DNA from 3 places in the Arthrobacter sp. NPDC080031 genome. Region 2 is predicted to be linked to each of the others. Evidence: riboswitches for the same ligand, from Rfam matches in the RefSeq annotation. Region 2 holds a riboswitch; each other region holds the start of a gene.
The links. A riboswitch is a leader RNA that binds a small molecule or an ion and turns the genes downstream of it on or off. The one in region 2 is predicted to bind thiamine pyrophosphate.

Region 1 (2,196 bases), on a different contig from region 2:
CTTCAATTTATTCCTAATGCCCGGCACTTCCTGAAATATGCCCCCTCAGCACGGTGCATCGCGGATTCAGCACCACCTCAAGGGACGCCCGGGGATCCTCTGGGTAGAGCACGACGTCGGCACTGGCGCCTTCGCTGATGCCGTCGGCACCCAGCCACTCGCGGGCGGACCAGCAGGCGGCATCGAGGGCAGCGGCAGCCGGAAGGCCTGCACGGTGCAGCTCCAGGATTTCCTCGCCGATCCGGCCGTGCTTGATGACGCTTCCGGCGTCGGTTCCGGCATACACCCGAACTCCGGCGTCGAATGCCTCGCCGACGCGTTCATGCCTGCGTTCCCACAGCCTGGTCATGTGGGCGGCGTAACGCGGGAACTTCGCTTCCGCCTGCTTCGCAATGTCCGGAAAGGTCGCAATGTTGATGAGGGTGGGGACGATCGGCACACCTTGGTCCAGGAGCCTGGGAATGTGATGCGGCAACAGGCCGGTGGCATGCTCGATGCAGTCGATGCCGGCGTCGAGCATGTCGTCGATGGTCCGTTCAGCGAAACAATGGGCGGTCACCCTGGCTCCCTCGGCATGTGCTGCCGCGATCGCGTCCTTGACGATGGCGGCCGGAAAGGACGGGCCGAGATCCCCGGCGGAACGGTCGATCCAGTCCCCTACGATCTTGACCCAGCCGTCTCCGGACCGCGCCTGCTTGCGCACCGCCTCCACCAGGTCCTCCGGCTCGACTTCTTCGGCCAGTCCGGGGATGTACCGGCGTTGCCTGGCAATGTGCCTGCCTGCGCGGATGATCCTGGGCATGTCCGTCCGGCGCTGCAGCCAGCGCGTGTCGCTTGCGGATCCGGCGTCGCGGATCAAGAGCGTGCCGGCGTTCCGGTCGGCCGCCGCCTGCAACCGGGCGGTCTCATCGTCCACCGCTCCGCCCTTGCCCAAGCCAACATGGCAATGCGCATCCACCAGGCCTGGCATCACCCATCCGTCCAGGACGACGTCGGGCGCCGCAGCGGGCGGCAAAAAGGTCAACCGTCCGTCGACCGACCAGAGGCCGCGCCGTTCTTCTTTCGGTCCCGTGAGGACAGCGCCGCTGAACTCGATGATTTCCGCCATGATTCCACCTTAAACGCCGACGCCGATCCCGGCCCGGTCACATTCGTCCTCGGTCACATCTCTCCCGGTTACCAACAGCTGTGGTAGCTTCGTCTACGACCACACGGGGGCCCTTGCAAGGGCTGAGATCGGGCTGACGCAGCCTGCGACCGTTGAACCTGTCCGGGTAATGCCGGCGAAGGAAGTGAGTAATCCTTTGAGCACCAAAGAAACACAGCTGAGCCCTACCCAAATCGGATCGGCGCAAGAGGTGACCCAATCCCTCAAGTCGCATTCCCTCGCGTTCCTGGAAGACACGAAGACGGGAATCCGGGTCCCCGTCACGGAAATCGCCCTGGAACCATCCCCCAACGGCCAGGCCAACGCGCCTTTCCAGGTGTACCGCACCGCAGGGCCGGGAAGTGATCCGGTGGTTGGCCTCGAGCCATTCCGCAGCGAGTGGATCGAGGCCCGCGGCGACACCGAGGCATACAGCGGCCGCGAACGGAACCTGCTCGACGACGGCAAGTCGGCCGTGCGCCGCGGCGCCGCCTCCGCTGAGTGGAAGGGCGCACAGCCGGTGCCCCGCCGCGCCGTCGACGGCAAGACCGTGACACAGATGCACTATGCCAAGCAGGGGATCGTGACGCCCGAAATGCAGTTCGTGGCACTTCGCGAGAACTGCGATGTTGAACTGGTCCGCAGCGAAGTGGCCGCCGGCCGGGCCATCATTCCCAACAACATCAACCACCCCGAATCCGAACCGATGATCATTGGCAAGGCCTTCCTCGTGAAGATCAACGCCAACATCGGCAACTCCGCCGTCACCAGCTCCATCGCCGAAGAAGTGGACAAGCTGCAGTGGGCCACGCAATGGGGCGCGGACACCGTGATGGACCTGTCCACGGGTGACGACATCCACACCACCCGCGAATGGATCATCCGCAACTCCCCTGTGCCGATCGGCACCGTGCCCATTTACCAGGCCCTCGAGAAGGTCAACGGTGAAGCCAACAAGCTCAACTGGGAGATCTTCCGCGACACCGTCATTGAACAGTGCGAACAGGGCGTGGACTACATGACCATCCACGCCGGCGTGTTGCTTCGCT
Region 2 (2,196 bases):
GCCCGTTGCCCTTCCCCACTTCCAGTACCCCGGACTGGGTCAGCGCCTCCTGGAGCCACGGCTTGACCACACGCAGGGCGGACTCCCAATCGCCGGTCCGCGCCTTGGCCGTCGCCATCGCCGACGACAGGGAACATCCCGTGCCGTGGCTATTGCGGGTCTCCACCCGTTGGCCGGCGAATTCCACCACGTCCTGGCTCAGGACTCCCCCGGTGTTGACGAGGGCGTCGGGGCAGCCCGCTCCCTGCAGATGGCCGCCCTTCACCAGGACGGTGTTCCCACAGGCGGCAGCCAGGCGTTTGCCTTGCTCCAATGCCGATGCCCAGTCAGTGGCCTCAGGTTCGCCTAGCAGCATGGCCAGTTCAGGAAGGTTGGGGGTCACCAAGTCAGCCAGGGGCAGAAGTTCCCGCAGTGCGGCTTCAGCGGACTCCGCCAGGAGCCGGTCGCCGCTGGTGGCGATCATCACCGGGTCCAGCACGACGACGGCGGGGCGGGCGTCCCCGAGCCAGCGGCGGACTTCGTGGATGACCGCCGCATCCCCGAGCATGCCGATCTTGACGGCATCAACGGTGATGTCGTCGCTAATGGCGTCCAGCTGCTGGCGCAGGAACTCCACGGGTGGCACGTGGACGGCAGTGACTCCCTGGGTGTTTTGTACGGTGAGCGCCGTGATGACGGCCATGCCGTAGCCGCCGTTGGCCGCGATGCTCTTGAGGTCTGCCTGGATCCCGGCGCCACCTGAAGGATCCGAGCCCGCAATGCTCAGGACCCTGGGAATAGGGCGCTGGACGGCCTTGAGCGGGTAGACGGCTGATTGCGCCGTAACAGTCATGCGAGACATCCCTTCGCCGGTGCTAACCGGACAGGTTCAACGGGTCTGGTCTCAGCCGGCTTGGTGCGCGGCACCCCGTGTCAGTCCCCTAGCTTAACCCGGATCACGCCCCGCCCGCTGAAACCGCCCTTTGCAACTCCTGCAGCCGCTGCAGGGAGGTCCGGTCGATTGACCTGCAACGCAGAAGCCCCGGCGGTTTCCACTCGAGCGGGAACAGCCGGGGCTTCGGAGAGGGTATTGCGTTTAGAGTTCGGACTTGGGCACGCCGACTCCGAGGATGATCGGTTCCGCTGCCGCCGTCGGCTTGGCCGGAGCAGCGTCCGCCGCCTTTGCCTCGTGCGCGGCCCCACCGGAGGCGGCCGCGGCAACCTCGTGGTGCTCGACGTTGGTGGCGTTGGCGGCACCCTGGGCGCGGCTGGCACTACGGTTGCGGCGGCCTCGGCGTCCACGCGGACCCGCCTCCGGGGATTCTACGCTTGCAGCGGCTGCCGGGGCCGCTGCGGGCGCTTCCTTGGTTTCTGTCGCGGTCGCCGTGGTGTCCGGGGCTTCTCCGAGGCCAGCGAATGCCTGTGCCAACAGGTCCAGGCTCATGGCAGGCGCACCACTCGCTGGCTCCTCTTCGTGGTGGACGAAGGGCAACGCCACTTCCTCGCCGCCGAACCGCAGCACAGGCGTCGAACGTTCTTCGCCACCCGATGCAGCGGCAGGAGCCTGGACCGGGGCCGCAGGGGCCTGGACCGGGGTCGCTTCCGCTACGTGCCCGTCGGCGAGCAATTCCGCCGCATGGTGGAGCTCGTCGTCGTGCAAGTGGGCAGCGTGGGCGGCAGCCGCAATGGTGGCAAGGGCGGCGCGGGTGGCTGCCTGGCGATTCGGGTCAGTGGATTCCACGGAGTGGACCTGCACAGGAGGGGTCATCGGGAGCTCGGTGGTCCCCTGCCCCGTGCCCCTGCCGCGGCGGCGCTTGCGCTGTTCCGGCCGGACGGCCGGCTGTGACTCCGTACGCGGGTGGTGGTGTTCGGCGGCCACCACGTTGGCCCGACGGTGCTCCACCGGCTCGTCGTGCGTGACGATTCCGCGCCCTCCGCACGTTTCGCACTGCTCGCCGAAGACCTCAAGCAGGCCGGTGCCCATACGCTTGCGGGTCATCTGGACCAAACCGAGCGACGTCACTTCGGCGACCTGGTGCTTGGTGCGGTCCCGGCCGAGGCACTCGACCAACCGGCGCAACACGAGATCGCGGTTGGATTCCAGGACCATGTCGATGAAGTCGATCACGATGATTCCGCCGATGTCGCGCAAGCGCAGCTGGCGGACCACTTCCTCGGCAGCCTCAAGGTTGTTCTTGGTGACGGTTTCCTCGAGGT
Region 3 (2,196 bases), on a different contig from region 2:
AAGCGCCGCCAGCGCTTCCGCGAGCCGGTTCGACGTTTCACTGACATTCGGGGCTAACCGCTGATGTGACACGAAAGTCAGGGTAACTCCAAAATCTTCCGGAGTCTCGCTAGGCCGCCGCTGCGTCCAAGGCAGCCAGGAGTGCCCGGGCCGCCGCCGTCGGATCCTCCGCCTCAGTGATGGCGCGGACCACCACGATGCGGCTCGCGCCGGCCCGCACGACCTCTTCCACGTTGCTGAGATCGATGCCGCCGATCGCAAACCAGGGGAGCACAACCCCGCCGACGGTCTCTTCGTCTGCCTGCTTCACCGCGTTGGCGGCGTACTTCACCAGATCGAGCCCGACGGCGGAACGTCCCGGCTTGGTGGGCGTGGCCCACACGGGCCCGACGCAGAAGTAGTCCAGGCCGCTGCGGCCCGGCGACGCCGCGATGGCTGCGTCAATCTGATCCGGCGTGTGCGTGGAGAGGCCGATGATGGTGCGGTCGTGGAGCAGCTTGCGGGCCGAGCGCAGCGGAATGTCCTTTTGGCCGATATGGAACACCGGTGCGCTGGAGAGGGACGCCACGTCCGCGCGGTCGTTGACTGCCCAGAGACGGCCATGACGGTGCGCAACGGATTGCAGTATCTCCAGGAGTTCCAGTTCCTCGGCCGCTTCAATCGTCTTGTCACGCAGTTGGATGATGTCCACGCCGCCCTCGAATGCGGCATCGACAAACTGCTCAAAATCACCCTGTTGCTTCCGGGCGTCGGTGCAGAGGTACAGGCGGGCGGTGGTGTGGACATCGTGCGGGGTCATGGAAACAGAGTAGTTCCTCTAAACTGGGCTGGTACCGCGGGAGCCGCGGCGGCAGTCACAATCGCCGCGCGGCTGAGAGGGCTTCAGCGCCGACCGCTTGACCTGATCCGGCTAGTACCGGCGTAGGGAAGGACTCCATGGACGAAGTAAACACCCAGCACGGACCCCTGCACGCGGACGTGGCGGTGATCGGGGGCGGTGTCATTGGCCTCGGCATCGCGTGGGAAGCCCGCCGGGTCGGCCGCTCGGTGGTCCTGATCGATCCCGCACCGGCGAGCGGCGCCACCTTCGCGGCGGCGGGCATGTTGGCGCCCGTCAGCGAACTGCATTACCAGGAAGAGGACCTCCTGGAGCTCATGCTCGAATCGTCGGCATTGTGGCCGGACTTCGAACGCAATGTGACCGGCTCACGCGGCGGACGCGGCACGGGTTACCGTACGACGCCAACCCTCGCCGTCGGTGCCGACGCTGCGGACCGCCGGGCGCTCGCCGACCTCCGGGATGTCCAGCTGGCCAACGGCCTGGTGGTGGAATCCGTGCCGCTGCGCGAAGCCCGGGAGCGTGAGCCGCTGTTGAGCCCGCAGATTTCCTGTGCCTTCGACATCCCAGGCGACCACCAAGTGGATCCGCGCCGGCTTTCGGCTGCGATTCTCGGCGCGCTTGCAGACCACCTGCCCGGCGATTCCAGCTGGATCGCAGGGGCCGAGGGCGGTTTTGCGGTCCGGGACACCGCGGCTGGCCTCTTGTGGGAGGGCGGGCGCGTCGTCGGGGTTGTGCTCGACTCAGGCATCGAAGTGCACGCCACCGAAACAGTGGTAGCCAACGGACTTGATACCGCGCGCTTGAACGGCCTGCCGGATGGATTGTCGCTCCCGCTGCGTCCGGTGTACGGCGACATTCTGCGGCTGCGCGTCCCGGAGCAGCTGCAACCCCTTGTCACCGCCACGGTCCGTGGGATCGTGCGCGGAGTGCCCGTGTACATCGTCCCCCGCGACGACGGGACCGTGGTGATCGGCGCGACTCAACGCGAAGACGGCTTGTCGGAGTCCGGGGGAACGGCCAACCCGGTCTCAGCTGGCGGCGTGTACCAATTGCTCCGCGACGCCCAGGTACTTGTCCCGGCCGTGGCCGAACTGGAACTCCTGGAAGCAACTGCCCGTGCGCGTCCGGGCACTCCGGACAATGCGCCGCTGCTGGGCCGGGTCGGCAGTGAGGGTGGCGGGGACACGGCCGTGCCCGGCCTCATCGTAGCCAGCGGCTTCTTCCGCCATGGCGTGCTCCTCACCCCGGCAGCGGCGAAAATCTGCGTCGGACTCATGGACGGCACCGTCGATCCCCGGTGGAACAAATTTCGCCCGGACCGCTTCTCCCGTCCGCTGGCAGCGGCACGGGCCTCC

Region 1: linked by a shared signal. The riboswitch ahead of thiC (phosphomethylpyrimidine synthase ThiC) and the one ahead of thiD (bifunctional hydroxymethylpyrimidine kinase/phosphomethylpyrimidine kinase) in region 2 are both predicted to bind thiamine pyrophosphate.
Region 3: linked by a shared signal. The riboswitch ahead of thiO (glycine oxidase ThiO) and the one ahead of thiD (bifunctional hydroxymethylpyrimidine kinase/phosphomethylpyrimidine kinase) in region 2 are both predicted to bind thiamine pyrophosphate.

What each region holds. Positions count from the first base shown of each region.
Region 1 is NZ_JBFBLA010000001.1:217,721-219,916, forward strand. It holds gene AB0323_RS01010 (amidohydrolase family protein) at 14-1,108, opposite strand; TPP riboswitch at 1,202-1,309, shown strand; gene thiC (phosphomethylpyrimidine synthase ThiC) at 1,305-2,196, shown strand, end outside.
Region 2 is NZ_JBFBLA010000014.1:87,942-90,137, reverse strand. It holds gene thiD (bifunctional hydroxymethylpyrimidine kinase/phosphomethylpyrimidine kinase) at 1-832, opposite strand, end outside; TPP riboswitch at 824-920, opposite strand; gene AB0323_RS13550 (Rne/Rng family ribonuclease) at 1,076-2,196, opposite strand, start outside.
Region 3 is NZ_JBFBLA010000006.1:189,550-191,745, reverse strand. It holds gene AB0323_RS07265 (RNB domain-containing ribonuclease) at 1-72, opposite strand, end outside; gene thiE (thiamine phosphate synthase) at 110-799, opposite strand; TPP riboswitch at 826-945, shown strand; gene thiO (glycine oxidase ThiO) at 937-2,196, shown strand, end outside.